Regions from separate parts of the Paenibacillus sp. S02 genome, predicted to be linked through region 2. Evidence: riboswitches for the same ligand, from Rfam matches in the RefSeq annotation. Region 2 holds a riboswitch; each other region holds the start of a gene.

Region 1 (5,846 bases), 1.8 Mb from region 2:
TTTGTCAGCGCGGGAGAAGTCACAGGTTATAAAACAGGTGAGGCTACCATCACCGCTTCTTATGGCGGCAAAACAGCTACAGCTACGGTATCTGTAAATGTACCCGGTGATCTGTCTTTGTCCTCCAAAACGGCAACGATTGATATTGATGAGGACTATACTGCAACTTTGACAGCTACTTATGCGGATGGACGTAAAGAAGACGTGACACAGGATGCAGAGTGGACTTCAAGTGCGGAAGATATTGCTTCCGTGTCCAAAGGAACGATTACGGGTAAATCCGCTGGTAAAGCGGTTATTACAGCGACCTACAACGGCAAAAAACTGACAATAAACGTACAAGTGGGCCTTGTAGATCGTCTGGAAACAGACTCGCGTGTAATTGCGCTTGGTGCTCAGGAAACGAAGCAGCTGAAAGTAACAGGAGTTAAGAGTGGCGGTACAAAAACAGATGTAACCAAGGACGCCACTTGGACAACTAGCAATGTAAAAGTGGTTGAAGTTAGCGAAGGTTTGATCAAAGCGAATGGTAGCGGTAAGGCAACGGTGACTGCTTCATATGGCAAGCAAAACATTACGTTTACGGTAGAAGTGGACGTAGCGCAAAAGATTGAAGCGGATGCAATCGCGCTATCGCTCAAATCTGGAGATCAAAAAACCATCGCGATTGTGGTTAAATCCAGTGATGGTAAAGAAAAGGACGTTACGGCCCAAGCGGAATGGAAAACGTCTAATTACAAGGTAGCCACTGTTAAAAAGGGTCAGGTTACTGCGGTTAGCTACGGTAAAGCTAACATTCAGGCGAAGTTTGGCGGGAAGGTAATCAGCGTACCCGTGGATGTTGATACGCTTAAATACCTGCAAACAGACGAAGTTGCTTTGAATTTGAAGGCAGGACAGCTGGCTAAGGTTACGGCTACAGCCACGTATAAGGATGAGTCGGAGAAGGATGTTTCCAAACCGGCAGTCTGGTCCTCGTCCAGAATTGTTGTTGCGACCGTCAAAGACGGTAACATTAAGGCACAGGGCAAGGGCAAAGCTGTAATTACTGTGAAATATGCAGGTAAAATGACGAAGGTACAGGTAACCGTTCAGTAAAACAAAAGAGCAAGCATACGTCCAAGGACGATATGCTTGCTCTTTTATTTTAAGGAGGCTACCGCTTATAAATTATGACTTTTCCTTCTTGGTCGGTGTGTTGCGTGTAAGTGATTCGGTCAAACGCTTGCCAGTCGGCGTCTGGGCCAAGCCGCCTTTGGCGGTCTCGCGGTGCTTCGACGGCATCGCACTGCCGACTTCAAGCATCACGTCGATGACTTCGTCAGACGGAATAGCGCTGCGCACACCCGCCAAAGCCATGTCCGCTGCGGCAAGTGCAGTCACGGCTCCCAGCCCGTTGCGCACGATGCACGGAATCTCCACGAGTCCGGCGACGGGGTCGCAAATCAGGCCGAGCGTGTTCTTAAGAGCGAGACCCACGGCGTGAACAGCCTGTTCAGGCGTACCACCGCGCAGCTCGACCATAGCGCCAGCCGCCATCCCGATAGCTGAGCCAATCTCAGCCTGACAGCCTCCCTCCGCGCCAGAAATGAAGGAGTTGTTGGCGATCACGTAGCCAATGGCTCCAGCGGCGAACAGGCCGTTCACCATATGCTCATCATCCCAGCCGAACCGCTCCTGCGCACTGATGAACACACCAGGGATAACCCCGCATGAGCCTGCGGTAGGCGTGGCGACAATGCGACCCATGGATGCGTTAACCTCCGACACGGAGAGGGCATAAGCCATGGCGAGCGCGGAGGCATCACCGGAGCAGGTTTCCCCTGACCGCAGATACTCGGCTAGGCGCTTGCCGTCACCGCCCGTCAATCCACTGCGGGATACGGTGTCTTGTGTCTGACCGCGATGAACGGCTTCCTTCATGACTTCATAATAATCAGACATTTGGCGAAAGATTTCTTCCTCCGTTGTATTCGTCTCTTGTACCTGCTCTTGAATCATCAAGCGGCCAATTGTGGTGGATTCTTCAGCGCATAAAGCGCTGATTTCATGCAGATGGCTAAACCGCATCGGATTCAGCTCCTTTTTTCAAATTAATCATCTTAATTTCATACATATGAGGTAAAGAACGCAGTTCCGCAATCAGTTCAGCTGGAGCAGAACTGTCCGTTTCAATGGCGGTGAGTGCTTCACCATCCCGGCCTTTGCGATCTACGTGCATATAGGCAATGTTAATGTGGGCCGCGCCCAGCGCTGAAGTTATCGCGCCCAATGTACCGGGCTTATCCGAGTGGAGAAGCACCAGCGTAGGCAGCTCCCCGGTCAGATTGACCCGGAATTCGTTAAGCTGCTGGACATGGATGCTGCCGCCGCCGATGGAGGAGCCCAACAGTGTGCGCTGATCCTCGCCCTTCCACAGCTCGAAACGGACAGTGTTCGGATGAGGCGCGGGGAGTCCGCTGACGGCGAATTCCACGGCCATCCCGGCTTGCTCTGCCCATTGCTCGGCATCCGGAATCCGGTGATCGTCCGTATCGTAATTAAGCAGCCCTGCGATGAGCGCCAGGTCTGTACCGTGTCCTTTATACGTATCGGCAAAGGAGCCGTACAGTGTCATGCGGGCACGGTCAGGCTGCGTCCCGAGCCAGTGCCGGGCAACGCGTGCGAGCCGTACCGCGCCTGCGGTGTGTGAACTGGAAGGTCCGGTCATGGCCGGACCGATAATAGAAAATACATCTTTGAAACGCATGGTGTGGCCCCCTGTATGTTCTAATACCATACTTTATGGTATTTCCGCGTCTTTGCGCGGTTATGACGGTTCCTAATGCTGACGCACAATGTGAGCACAAAAAAGGACAGGATAAGGAAGTTTCCCTTATCTCTGTCCTCGTTACCTGAGAGTTTCGTGCGGTGTTCTTACCGCCTTACCCCTTGGGTGGCTTGCGCTCTCTCCAGAGTTGCGTCAGATGACGATACATGGACCTGAGAGATTATCCGCCAGCCGGGTGCTGGCGTCTTGCTCCTTCGGTGCCGCCAGAGTGTAGGCTCCCTGGACAGACTCTCCCGTCATCTTCATTCGCGTATAACGTTCTACATGTCTTTCTTAGCGTAATGTATGCCGTGCTCGGTGTCAATCACAGGTTTAATTTTTACATAAGCAGGTGCGTTTCCAATAAAAAAGATTAAAATTTACATAATTATGGATGAAACCAGGAAGGAATTAGAAGATTGGCGGCTAATCTGATAAAGGACAAGTATATTTATGGAAATCATAGGAGGGATATTGACGTATGGTAAAAGGCTTGCGATTCACAGCTTCACGCTTAAAAGGGATGTTGCATCTAGCAGCGATCGTATCACTGCTGATTGGGATCCTCGTTCCATTCGGTCAGGTCAAGGCGGACGGAGCCTTGACAGTAGCTGAAGCACTTCAGCGCCAAAGCAGTGGAGGTACGGTGACGGTGGAAGGTTACATCGTCGGACATGCTACCGGATCGAAAACGGCTAACTTTTCTTCTCCGTTCGCGAATGATTTTAACGTACTGATTGCCGATCAGGCAAATGAACGTAATACGTCTAATCTGTTGGATGTACAGCTGACTTCAGCGTACAGAGGGCAATATGGGCTATCAGGCCATCCTGAGCTGATCGGCAGCAAAATTCGTGTGACGGGTACACTCGGCGCCTACAATAATTTTGGTGGAGTGAAAAGCCCAAGCGCTGTTGAACTTGTGAACGGAAGCGAGCCGGGTGAACCAGGTGAACCTGGCAACCCGGGTCAACCTGGTACTACATTGCCGGATGGAAAAGGCAAAAAGGTGCTGTTCGATAATACGCACGCACAGACCGCTGGTGCAGCAGATTGGGTCATTGAAGGCGCCTTCTCCGACTTTGCCAATGGACTGCGTAATGTAGGCTTTACGGTAGACCAATTGAACCGTCCCATTCCTTTTACTTATGGAGAGCAGGCCATAACATATGACAAGCTGCGCCAATATGATGTGTTCATTATTGGTGAAGCGAATGTTGCCTTTAAGGCATCTGAGCAGGCTGCCCTGCTGCAATACGTGAATAACGGGGGGAGCGTCTTCTTCATCTCCGATCATTATAATGCGGACCGTAACAAAAACCGTTGGGATTCCTCCGAGGTTATGAATGGCTACCGTCGTGGAGCCTATACTAATCCGGCCAAAGGCATGACTGCAGAAGAAGCTGCATCACCGGCGATGCAAGGATTAACAAGCTCCGATTGGCTGGCGACCAACTTTGGCGTTCGTTTCCGTTACAATGCGCTTGGCGATGTGAATGCTACCGACATTGTAGCCGCAGATCAATCTTTCGGCATTACTAAGGGTGTGCGCTCGATTGCAATGCATGCAGGATCTACGCTGGCTATTATTGATCCTACCAAGGCTAAAGGCATTGCTTATATCCCTTCAGGCACGAAAAAATGGGGGAATGCGGTAGACCAGGGAGTTTATAACGGCGGGGGCCGTGCGGAAGGACCTTATGCTGCTATCTCCAAGGTAGGTCAAGGCAAGGCAGCGTTCATCGGTGATTCTTCCCCTGTAGAAGATGCTACACCGAAATATGTGCGTGAGGAAAACGGACAGTCGAAGAAGACATATGATGGTTTCAAGGAAGTGGATGATTCCACCTTCCTGGTACAAACGGTCCAATGGCTTGCATGGAAGCAGGACTACACGAAATTGTCTGATGTGGCAGGCTTGACTCTGGATCAACCCACGAAGCTTCTGCCATTCGAGGAGCCTGCGGCTTCCACAGAACCGCAGCCTGAGCCTTGGTCTGCTCCGGCAGCAGGCTACAAATGGTACGATCCTAGAACGTTCAAGTCTGGCTCCTATGGAGCGGCTTCTTAATTATCGCCAGAAGCTCAATGTGAGCTGGTATTAGTTAGTCGTTTGGTCCCTGCAGAGGGATCAGGCGACTTTTTTTTGTAATGAAAATTAACCTGTGGTTGGTTATTTCATTACATTTTGTGCCAGAAAGGCCGCGCTACTGCTGGATCATTGATTTTTTAAATGATGTTGATAGCATAATCTTAATTGATATATCCATATACTGGTGATAGGATGTATTCAAATTATTCCGACAAAAACGGTATGTAATGTTCATGAGAGGTTTTAAACATCAAACATGGTGAGAATAAGCGGGACAAGACCATGGAGAATGGAGGAAGCGCGCATTGAATACCGAACCCGTGTTGGAAATTAAAGGATTATCCGTATCTTTTCGCATCAAGGATCAATATCACCCCGCAGTCGACCATCTAGATCTGACGGTCAACCCCAATGAAGTGCTGGCTGTAGTCGGAGAATCCGGCTGTGGCAAAAGCGCGCTGGCGCTTTCGATCGCACAACTGCATGACATGGAACGCACACGTGTAGAGGGAGAGGTCCTTTTTAAAGGTACGGACCTTAACCGCCTTTCTTCAGGGCAAATGAATAAAATCCGCGGAGCGGGCATTGGCATGATCTTTCAGGACCCGCTGACAGCACTCAACCCATTGATGAGCATTGGCAAGCAGATTGAGGAAAATCTTGATTATCATACGTCACTATCTACGAAGCAAAAAAGGGAACGTGTGCTGGAGCTGCTGGAAAGCGTAGATATACCGAATCCTGTGCGTGTGTACGATCAGTATCCGCATGAACTGTCAGGAGGGATGCGTCAGCGTGTGATGATCGCGATTGCCATAGCTTGTCGACCTTCTCTTATTATCGCAGATGAACCAACTACTGCGCTCGATGTAACGATCCAATCGCAAATTCTCGACTTGCTCAAACAGCTTCAACAGGAGACCGGAAGTGGAATTATCCTGATTA
Region 2 (5,846 bases):
ATATTTGATTTAGAGACCACTGGTAAAACGGATAAGGAAATTGCTTTGGAGGGGATTGATCGCCTGAGTGCATTCTGGACAAGTCTCGGTGCCCCTTCCACCCTGGCCGATTACAATATTAATGATGAGCAATTGGAAAAAGTCGCAAACATTGCAGCCCGTGAAATGGAATACGGAGGCTTCGGTAATTATAAAAAGCTGAATCAAGAAGATATTTCAGCTATTTTGCACGCATCGTTATAACATTTAAAAGGGAGTGTCCTCAAGCCTGTGATGGCTGAGAGCACTCCCTTTTGAAATTTATGAATTAACCGTTTGTCCTTTTTCTTCTACTTGAATAGCTGCCCCTACACTGGCACCTGCAAGAATGCCCTTTTTCTTATTAGAATTCAGAGAATCCATATAGGTTCGGGTTTCTGCGACTACAATTCCTGATAAGCCGAGCAGTGCAATCAGGTTCGGGAAAGCCATCATTGCGTTAAAGATATCTGCCAGCAGCCAAATCGCATCCAGTTTAATGAACGCGCCCCCGGCAACCAGTACGATGAACAGATAACGGTATGGCTTAATCCACTTGACCCCAAGCAAATATTCAACACAGCGTTCCCCGTAATAGTTCCAGCCGAGCATGGTGGTGAACGCGAACATAATCAGAATGATTGTGAGCAGTTCTGCCCCCAGCGGGAATGCGCTGGAAAATGCTTGCTGAGTCATCAGGCCCGCATCGGTAGGCCCGCTCCACACACCACTAACCAGTAGCGTCAACCCAGTCATCACACAAATAACCATCGTATCAATAAACACGCCTGTCATGGAAATTAGCCCTTGCTCCGCAGGCCATTTGGTTTTGGCAGCTGCAGCTGCAATCGGTGCGCTTCCCAATCCGGCCTCATTGGCAAAAATACCTCTGGCTACCCCACTTCGCATCGCTAGCATAATCGTAGCTCCGGCAAATCCGCCCGTTGCAGATGTAGTTGAAAATGCCGAATGGAGCACCAGCGCAATTGCGGCAGGAAGTTGGTCAGCAAACCGAATCAGTACGATGAGACAGATCAGTACGTACAAGCCTGTTTTAAAAGGAACGACCTTCGTCGATACCTTGGCAATGCTTTTGAGTCCTCCAATAGTAACAAGTCCTGTAAGGATAGCAATAATCAGTGCTGTTACAATGGGCGGAACGCCAAAACTGTTTTCAGTCGAAGATACAATCGCTTTGACCTGCGGAAACGTTCCAATCCCGAACAACGCTACCAGCATGCCTGAAAAAGCAAACAGCATCGCCAGCGGTTTAAAACGGCGTCCCAGACCTTTCTCAATATAATACATCGGGCCGCCGGAAAATTGCCCATTCCGATCCTTCACCCGGTATTTTACCGCAAGTACACCTTCCGCATATTTCGTCGCCATCCCAAAAAAGGCGGCAACGACCATCCAGAACAAGGCACCCGGCCCGCCCAGCTTAATGGCTGTCGCTACGCCGACAATACTTCCTGTGCCAACTGTAGCCGCCAACGCTGTACTCAAAGCCGCAAAACTACTTACATCCCCGCTGCCTTCATTCGGTGCCTTACCGATCAGCTTGATCGCCAGGGGCAGGCGGAATACCTGCAGCATCTTCAAACGTATGGTCAGCCACAACCCCGTTCCCATGACAAGAATGATGAGAGGCGCCCCCCATATCCAACTGCTAATCGCTTCTAACACATGTACCAAATTCATTTCAACCCGCTCCTCCAGCATATTAGAAAACAAAAAAGAGTCAAATCCGCTGATTCGACTCCTGGAGAGGTTAAAGGCACGAAAAAATACAACCATCTTGCGCAGGTTTCTGCCTCTAATAGCTTATAAAAAAGCCTAGGGCATTCCCTGTCACAGGTTATTCGCGTCTCTGTCCTTTTGCCTGAGAGTTTAAGCAGATGTTCTCTGCGGTGCACCTTCGGCGCCCAATTAAGGGTCTCTCCAGAGTTCTGTCCGTTTACGGTCCCCGCTTGTTGCTGTAATCAGCCTAAGCACCTGAGAGTTTTGCCCCTTCGGTCGGAACTTTCGTTCCATCTCCCGCAAACATCAACCAGACATATGAAATTTTTATTTATTATACAGAAAACTTTCAGCTTATTACAAGTGAAAAGTTTGTGAAACCCTCTGAAATATTATTATTATGTCTATCAAAAAAGCGGGTACAGCAGATTGCATCCTTAGGATGTCCTCTGCTATACCCGCCCGAGACGATATGGAATTACAATTCTTCACCATTGGTTGCAATCACATTTTTATACCAGTTAAATGAGTCCTTTTTGGAGCGTTTGAGCGTTCCGTTACCGTCATCATCCAGATCAACGTAAATAAATCCGTAGCGCTTGGACATTTCGGAAGTAGACATGCTCACAAGGTCGATAGGACCCCAGCTGGTGTAGCCAAGCAGATCAACACCGTCGGCAATCGCTTCCTTCATTTGAACAATATGCTGACGCAAGTAATCAATACGATATGTGTCATGCACAGATCCGTCTTCTTCTACCTTATCATAAGCACCTAGGCCATTTTCCACGATAAATAGCGGCTTTTGGTAGCGGTCATATAACGTGTTCAGCGTAACACGCAGACCGATCGGATCAATTTGCCATCCCCAGTCAGAGGACTGTAAATATGGATTTTTCACGCCACCAATCAGGTTTCCTGCTGCTTTCTCACCTTCTGGACCTGCAGAAACGGTCAAGGTCATGTAATAGCTGAATGAGATATAGTCGACCGTGTTATTTTTTAAAATTTCGGCATCCCCTGGTTCTGTGTGTATAACAACATTATTTTCTTCAAAATAACGATTCATGTAGTTGGAATATTCCCCACGGGCATGCACATCCGTAAAGAACAGGTTCATCTGATTTTCATGCTGGGCTTTCAGTATATCCTCTGGGTTACACGTATGTGGATAGCTTTCCAAACGAGCTAGCATACAGCCGATTTGAGAGCCCGGGATGATCTCATGTCCTCGTTTTGTCGCCAGTGCACTAGCTACAAATTGATGATGCAGTGCTTGGTATATCGCTTGTTGTTTGTTTTCTACGCGGTCAATAACCACCCCGCCACCGGTAAACGGACTCATGGTCATTACATTGATTTCATTAAAGGTCAGCCAGTATTTTACTTTATCCTTATAGCGTGTGAACACCGTTTCGGCATAATTTACGTAGTGCTGTATAACTTCACGACCCAGCCAGCCATTATACTTCTGAGTCAAACCCAGCGGTGTCTCATAATGTGACAATGTTACCAGCGGTTCAATACCATATTTGCGCAGCTCATCAAATACATTGTCGTAGAATTGCAGTCCCGCTTCATTCGGCTCGGCATCATAGCCATTCGGAAAAATCCGCGACCAGTTGATGGACATACGAAATACCTTAAAGCCCATTTCCGCGAACAATGCAATATCTTCTTTGTAGTGGTGGAAGAAGTCCACACCTTCACGCTTTGGAAAACGGGCATTGACTTTGCCTGCCAAAATGTCTTCGAGTCGCTCGGACGAAATCTCCATAGCATGATCGTTCTTGCGCTCTGCTTTGGGTACATAGGCAACCATGTCCGCACTGGACAATCCTTTTCCATCTACGTCAAAAGCGCCTTCCAATTGGTTAGCTGCGGTTGCACCACCCCACAAGAAGTTTTTCGGAAATCCTTTTAGCGTCTTCGTCATGGTATAAAAACCCTTTCCGTATTTAAGATTTTTACTTTGGTCAAGTAATCCCATCATGTGCTGCAAATGTGAATCAATACCTAACGGTAACCGTTCTCCTTTGAAAAGCATTGACAGATGCTTTAAAATAGACGTAATGCCTTCATAAGCATCCTAATCGTTGTAACGCGTTTCATGTCAAGTATTTTTTTCTTATGTGAGGAGAAGCACCATGTCGAATCTTGATCAAATTGCAAAACTGGCGGGCTTTTCCAAAGCTACGGTATCCAGAGTATTAAATCAGTCACCCCATGTCAGTCACGAAACAAGAACTAAGATTTTGAAAATCATGCAGGAATTAGATTATGTTCCTAATCGGAATGCCATTTCTCTATCCAAGGGTCAGACGCTTCAGATCGGTATCATTACTTCAACTATTAATGAAATTGTTCTCGCTTTTCTGGACAGCTTTGTAGAAGTAGCCGGCCAGTATGAATTCCAAACCATTATTTATACTTCGGGAGAAGACAAAAAGAAAGAACTTCAAGCCTTTGAGGATTTAAAAAGAAAAAGAGTCGATGCGCTGGTCATCATTTCCTGCGTGAATGACACTGATTTTTTGAGCACCTATTGCAAATATGGCCCGATCGTTTCGTGGCAACGAATGGAGCATACCGATATTCGCTCCGTCGCTATGGATCAGTATGAAGGATATATGTTAGCACTCAAACATTTGATACAAAAAGGCTATACTCGTATAGCCAATGCTTTTGGTCGTCCGAGCAGCATCAATACCCATAGCAGACAACGAGCCTACGAACAAATCATGAGTGAGCACAATCTGCCAGTGTTGCAACACTGGAATCACTCTTCTATTTATAATATCCGTGATGGCGAACAGGTCGTACGGGATTTGTTACAGCGTCGGGAAGAATTCCCAGAGGCTATTTTATGTGCTAACGATTATGTAGCAGTGGGCATTCTCTGCGAAGCACGCAGACAACGGCTGAACGTACCAGAAGATCTGGCGATTGTCGGATTCGATAACACGGAGCTGGCGCATACAATGGGGATTACAACGATTCAAAACCCCATCATGGCTCAAGCACAAAATGCTTTTTTCATGCTTTCCCCTCAGCTGATTGGACGCCAAATGGAGCTTCATTCGCTAGAGTACAGCCTCATTGAACGTACGACCACGTAAGGTAACGATTTACTTGCAAATTAGGCAAAAGGGCCTTGATATGAAATATTTTTTGTCGAATCAGAATAAAATATGTTGAAATCGCTTTTTTTTGTGCTACAATAGCACTATATCGAAGGATTGTGACCGGTGATGCGGGCAATGCCTGAGTTCAATTGAGTGCTATTGCTAACAATAGTGTTGAATTGTGCTTAGGCATTTTTTATTGGTAAAGGATGGGAGGGGGAACTTCAATGATTATTGAGAAGGTGCTCAATAACAACGTCCTATTGACTAAAAACGATAAAGGCAAAGAGGTCATCGTGATGGGAAGAGGTATTTCCTTCAAAAAGGTGGCTGGCGATCAAGTCGATGATGATAAAATAGATAAGATTTTCATGTTAAATGAAAACGAGTTCACGGCTAAACTAACTGAGCTGCTGAACGATATTCCAGTGTCTCATCTGGAGGTCGTGAATGAAATCGTAACCCATGCAACGGAAGTGCTGGATACGGAGTTAAGCGATAATATTTATTTAACGTTGACCGACCATATTCATTTTGCCATACAACGGCAAGAAAAAGGACTGGCACTCCAAAACGCGATGCTGTATGAAATTAAACGCTTTTACAAAAAAGAATTTGCAGTTGGACTGGATGCTCTCCAAAAAATTGAAAATACGCTCGGAGTAAAATTGGGCGAAGATGAAGCGGGATTTATTGCATTGCATATGGTGAATGCACGGATCGACGGTAACGAAATGAAATCTACACTGAAAATGACCGAGATTGTCCAACATATATTGAACATTATTACGTATCATTACGGAATTGTGCTGGATGAGTCTTCTTTTAGCTATTCGAGATTTTTGACACATTTGCAATATTTTGCGATGCGAGTGATTCGCAAAGAAGTCATTCACAGTGGTGAAGAATTTTTGTACAACCAGGTGAAGCAGACGTATACCGAAGCTTTTGCTTGTGCCCAAA
Region 3 (5,846 bases), 180 kb from region 2:
GCAGCCTGAGATAAGATCGTTCCGGCTCTGGAAATTCAATATCCAGCGCCTCTGACAACTCCGTGCATATGCGTTCCACCATGGCTGTGCGAAGCATGATATTTTCATCTGAATCTGTTTTTAAATATGAGGGAAGAGGATCCATAACATACCCGAGTCGCAGACGTGCCAGCGAAACGCAAATTTGAATCAGCAGCTCCATATATTTGCTTTCCACCATGTTTTCCAGCCATTTTTCATGGGGCTGCCAGAGGGCCTTTTCCACAATCAGCAGGTTCCCTCTGCCAATCATCTCCAGTAACTTGTCGGCGACACGGGTTACAGAACGAAGTTCTTCCCGGACTGAAAACAGATCAGATTCATCCAAATATTCGAGAGCCAGCTCGGAAATCGCCCGTCTTTTGTCTGTCTCCCGTCCTGTAATCTCGACCCCGTACCCCCGTCTGCGCACAAGCATGAGTCCACGTTCCTCAATCCAGCCTTGCAATTCGTCTAGATCATGACTGACCGTAGTTACCGTGACTTTCAGATCTGAAGCCAGCGCCAGCAGCTTGATCGGCTCCCGTGTATCCAGCAGCATGCAGAGAACCACGATCTTTCTCTCCTCAGCCGAATATTCGTCTGACTTCGTATGCAGCAATTGCTTTCGCAGGCATACAAGCTGAGCAGGGTCAGCATCAATACAGATACCGATCCCTGACTTTTTCTCCAGCTTCACCTCATGAGCTGCCAGCCAATGCTCGACTGCGCCCAGTTCCCGATGAACCGTCCTTGTGCTGACATTGATCTTCGTGGCAATTTCCCCGGCTGTAACCTCTTTGGACTGCTCCAGAAGATATTCCACGATGTCACGTTGTCGTTTCGTAATATTCATAAGCGCATACCGTTCCTTCCCAAGCTCATCCCTCCAAGCAGGAGACGTACACTGCATACAGTCCGCCTGATTACGACGGGGATTAAGAATCGGATTTCAGACGTTCAACCAGCGCTTCGTATTCAGGGCTCTTCAGAAAATTGTCAATGGAAATGTGCTCAGCATTCGGGGCTACTGTTTTAGCCCGGTCTGTCAACGTTTTTTGCGTAATGACAATATCCGCATCCTGTGGAATTTCACTGATTGCCGTATTCGTAACTGTCACGCCTACGCCCGCCTGCTTCATTTTTTTGCGTAAAATCGAGGCGCCCATAGCGCTTGAACCCATACCTGCATCACAGGAAAAGACGATCTTGTTCACTTCGGATTTATCCTTGAGCGTTCGATCTGCGACAATCTCGACAGCACGATCAGATTCGTGGTTATCTTCCATTACAGTGGCGTTAGCACTTGCACTCTTGCTTTGATTTTTCATATCTTTCAGGCGAGATGCAGCTTCCTCCAGCCCCTCTTCTTTTTGCTTACTAGTCTTGAGTAACACTGCGGCAACAGCAAAGGATACGACCGCAGCAGCGATCACCCCGCTCAGCATTGGCAAATATCCGCCTTTTGGCGTCATTAGAAAATAGGCGATGATGCTGCCCGGTGAAGGAGCAGCAACCAGTCCGGCACCTGTCAACATAAAACAGAAGGTTCCCACAACACCCCCAGCTATAGCAGCAAGAATCAAAATCGGCTTCATCAAAATATAAGGGAAATAAATTTCATGAATCCCGCCGAAAAAATGAATGATGACCGCTCCAGGAGCCGACGACTTCGCAGAGCCTTTGCCGAACAGGCAGTAGGCCAGCAAAATACCGAGCCCCGGCCCAGGGTTAGATTCAAGCATGAACAGTACGGATTTGCCTGTTCTTGCAGCTTCCTCCAACGCAATCGGACTCAATACTCCGTGATTCAGCGCGTTGTTTAAAAATAATACTTTTCCGGGCTCAATAATGAGGTTGACAAGCGGCAGTAGCCCTGCGTTCACGAGGAACTGTACCCCTGCCGACAATACTTGACTGATCATTTGTACAATCGGGCCGATCGCCACATGGGCAAGCAGTGCTAGAATGGCACCGATAATCCCGGCCGAAAAGTTATTGACCAGCATTTCAAAGCCTGATCTGACCTTGCCTTCAATGGCCTTGTCGAACTTCTTCAATATCCACGCAGCCAGCGGACCAGCTACCATCGCGCCCAGGAACATCGGGATATCGGCTCCCACTATGACACCCATCGTCATAATGGCACCAATCACACCTCCACGCTGTCCATGAATCATCGTGCCCCCTGTATAACCGATCAGTAGCGGCAACAAATAATTTTTCATCGGGTCAACCAATTGTGCAAAACCTTCGTTTGGGAACCATCCGGTCGGAATAAAGAGTGCCGTAATCAGCCCCCACGCAATAAAGGCTCCCATATTTGGCATAACCATACCGCTAAGAAAACGGCCAAAACGCTGTACGGCGACACGAGTGCCTCCTTTTGAACTTGGCTTTGCGTCCAATGTACTCATATTCAAATCCTCCTTGTAGGTAAGCATCACTACCTTTTCTTAAAATTCATACTAAATGACAGCGCTATCTTCATCAACGAAATGAAAACGCACTTTCGTCATGAACGTTGATGACAACATTTAAATTTAAATTATCCGGGAAGGTATTATACCTGCATAATTCTTCTTAATATGACCTGTAGCTATAGAAATTAGTCGAAAAACCGTGCTGGATTATGTATGATTCTTATATGGGAAAAACCCTCTAAGTCAGAATAAAACACGTAATTACGTTTGCAAAAAGACAAAAAAATAGCCGCTACGTCAAATCATAGCGACTATTTTATACAAAAATCGAGCAGACAATTAACCCTCTTACTCCATACTACAATGCTCCATTACTGCTCATCGGAAATCAACTGCTCATACTGATCCGCAGACAGTAGCTTGCCCAAGGCTTCCTCCACATCTTTATCCATCTCTACTTCGATCATCCAACCTTTGTCATAGGGAGATTCATTCACTAGCTCAGGCGTACTTTCCAGCGTTTCATTCACTTTTAATATGGTTCCCGTCACCGGAGCAAAAAGGTCGGATACCGTCTTCACCGATTCAATCGTACCGATCTCCGCTCCCTGCTCAATCGTTGCTCCCGCCTCAGGTAATTCTACAAAAACAATATCACCCAGTTGATGCTGTGCAAAGTCTGTAATACCAATCCGCACCGTTCCATTCTCTGTCCGCTGAACCCACTCATGTTCGTCTGTATACCAAAGTTGCTGCTTCACTTCACCCATTCTGTTCCCCTCACTTCCATATGAATAAAATCGCTTTTGCTCACCTGTATTAGACAGGTTAAGATTATGACAACAAGAACACTCATGTCAATAATACTAACAAAAATACTTCATATCACCTCATATAGCGTACTATATAAAAAATGATAGCTTATAACAAACGCTTACATATCCTTATTTATATATTAAATGTTTTTTCTATTATTTTTGATGACATTTTTATTGACATTTTGAATGAATTTGCGTATTAATGGGTTATAGCAAATGCTTTGGGAAACACACCGACAACTGCAAACGCGGATGAACGCGGAGGGAGAGACTGCCAAAAAGATTCGCATAGCTGTTGCCGCTTGTGAGACATAAGTGCACGCGAATCGGATCAAGTTGTTATCTGCAAAGCCAGGTAATATACCGTTGATCCCGAAGGTAGCGCCGAAGGAGTAAACCTGCATTGCAGGTGAATCTCTCAGGCAAAAGGACCTCTGCCGGACGCATCTCTGGAGAGCATTCGCTATTGGAGCGGATCACCCAAGGGGAAACCCGGTACATACCGGGGTAACTTTCTGGTATCAAGGACAGAGCTGAAAAAAGAGTGTAGACTGCCGTCTATACGTTTTTTTCGGCCTGTCTTTTTTGTTTAGCCGATCACACCGGATAGGAGTGGAATAATGACTAATTTGCGAAAAACACCGCTATATTCGTCCTACGGGACGCAGTCTGGGGTTCGTTGTATTGACTTTGGCGGCTGGGAGCTCCCCGTTCAGTTTAGCGGCATTCAAAAGGAGCATGAGGCCGTCCGGCAACGTGCGGGTTTATTCGATGTATCGCATATGGGCGAATTTTTGGTTGAAGGCAAAGAAGCCGAAGCTTTTCTGCAAAGGGTGACCACGAATGATGTCAGCCAGTTGGAACCAGGTCAGGCACAATATTCACTCCTGTGTTACCCCGATGGAGGTGTAGTAGACGACCTACTTGTTTACTGCAAAGGACCGGAACGCTACATGCTCGTTGTGAACGCATCCAACATCGATAAGGATTGGGATTGGCTAATTCGCCATATGCCTGCATCCGTTCACATGGAGAATGTGTCTGATGCGATAGCATTGCTAGCGTTGCAAGGACCGGGGGCAGCACGTATTGCCGCAGCCGTGGCAGATACGGACATTACGAATCTGGCATCTTTCCGCTTCCATGAGAATGTGCCATTGTTCGGAGCAAAAGCACTTGTCTCACGAACCGGATATACGGGCGAAGACGGTTTTGAATTTTATATACCTGCTGCGGAAGCACCAGCCGTATGGGAGGGTTTGCTTCGTTCCGGTGAGTCGTATGGGCTGATTCCCGCTGGACTGGGTGCTCGGGATACACTACGCTTTGAGGCACGGTTGCCGCTATACGGTCAGGAGTTATCTGCCACGATTTCACCACTCGAAGCTGGTCTAGGTTTCTTCGTCAAGCTGAATAAAGGAGATTTTATCGGTAGAGAAGCACTGCAACGTCAGAAAGAACAAGGGATTCCTCGCAAATTGATCGGGCTGGAAATGATTGATCGCGGTATCCCACGCGCCCATTACCCGGTATTCGCAGAAGGACAACACATTGGTGAGGTCACAACGGGGACTCAGTCGCCCACCTTGAAGCGTAATCTGGGCCTCGCCTTGGTGGACAGTCGTTTTAGCGCCCTCTCCACACCGTTGGAGGTTGAGATTCGTGGCAAACGCCTGCGTGCCGAGGTGGTGGCAGCACCCTTTTATAAACGCCCGCACTGATCTTAAACTCTTTTTATTTCTATAAAGCAAACATGTCAGATATTAACTTCTGGTTTTTTCATCTCACACACTTTTTTATTAGCTAATTTACGTTTAAAATTTTGCTTTTCGAAAGGAGTCAGAACCTATGAAGCAGCATCGTTATCTCCCTATGACTGAACAGGATCAAACCGAAATGCTGCGTGTGGTCGGTGTATCATCCATTGATGATTTATTCAGTGACATTCCAGAGGCCATTCGATATCAAGGGGAACTGCCTCTTTCTTCTCGACTCGATGAGAAAGCCTTAACCCGCCACTTGGCTGAGCTGGCCGGACACAACGCCAATACAGACACACATGCCAGCTTCCTTGGCGCAGGAATTTATGATCATCATATTCCGTCCGTCATCCAGCACATCACTTCACGCTCGGAATTCTATACAGCCTACACCCCCTATCAGCCGGAAGTAAGCCAAGGCGAGCTACAAGCCATTTTCGAGTTTCAGTCGTATATTTGCGAATTGACGGGCATGGCTGTAGCTAATGCCAGCATGTACGACGGAGCGACTGCACTGGCGGAAGCGGGCTCACTGTCCGCCGCAGCTACCCGCCGTAAACAGCTTATCGTATCAAGGTCCGTCCATCCGGAGGCACGTCAGGTATTGGCAGCCTATGCACGCGGTTTGGATTTGGACATCGTGGAGATCGGCTGTTCGGACGGCGTAACGGATGTTGATGCGTTAGCGGCAGCCGTATCGGAACAGACCGCGGCTGTTTTGGTCCAAAGCCCCAACTTTTTCGGAGCCGTGGAAAACCTGAAGCCGATGGCTGACCTCATCCATGCGCACAAAGGTCTTTTGGTCGTCAGTGCCAATCCACTAGCAC

The links. A riboswitch is a leader RNA that binds a small molecule or an ion and turns the genes downstream of it on or off. The one in region 2 is predicted to bind glycine.
Region 1: another riboswitch for glycine. It lies ahead of sdaAB (L-serine ammonia-lyase, iron-sulfur-dependent subunit beta); the one in region 2 lies ahead of KAI36_RS20630 (alanine/glycine:cation symporter family protein).
Region 3: another riboswitch for glycine. It lies ahead of gcvT (glycine cleavage system aminomethyltransferase GcvT); the one in region 2 lies ahead of KAI36_RS20630 (alanine/glycine:cation symporter family protein).

The regions. Positions count from the first base shown of each region.
Region 1 is NZ_CP073682.1:444,041-449,886, forward strand. Features, by position in the region: gene KAI36_RS01995 (Ig-like domain-containing protein) at 1-1,098, shown strand, start outside; gene sdaAA (L-serine ammonia-lyase, iron-sulfur-dependent, subunit alpha) at 1,171-2,070, opposite strand; gene sdaAB (L-serine ammonia-lyase, iron-sulfur-dependent subunit beta) at 2,060-2,749, opposite strand; glycine riboswitch at 2,961-3,076, opposite strand; gene KAI36_RS02010 (DUF6359 domain-containing protein) at 3,291-4,880, shown strand; gene KAI36_RS02015 (ABC transporter ATP-binding protein) at 5,207-5,846, shown strand, end outside.
Region 2 is NZ_CP073682.1:4,656,741-4,662,586, forward strand. Features, by position in the region: gene KAI36_RS20625 (iron-containing alcohol dehydrogenase) at 1-243, shown strand, start outside; gene KAI36_RS20630 (alanine/glycine:cation symporter family protein) at 301-1,719, opposite strand; glycine riboswitch at 1,879-1,973, opposite strand; glycine riboswitch at 1,992-2,068, opposite strand; gene KAI36_RS20635 (glycoside hydrolase family 1 protein) at 2,237-3,694, opposite strand; gene KAI36_RS20640 (LacI family DNA-binding transcriptional regulator) at 3,906-4,877, shown strand; gene licT (BglG family transcription antiterminator LicT) at 5,111-5,846, shown strand, end outside.
Region 3 is NZ_CP073682.1:4,474,660-4,480,505, forward strand. Features, by position in the region: gene KAI36_RS19810 (BglG family transcription antiterminator) at 1-874, opposite strand, end outside; gene KAI36_RS19815 (PTS mannitol transporter subunit IIBC) at 957-2,435, opposite strand; gene gcvH (glycine cleavage system protein GcvH) at 2,813-3,211, opposite strand; glycine riboswitch at 3,605-3,703, shown strand; gene gcvT (glycine cleavage system aminomethyltransferase GcvT) at 3,880-4,980, shown strand; gene gcvPA (aminomethyl-transferring glycine dehydrogenase subunit GcvPA) at 5,108-5,846, shown strand, end outside.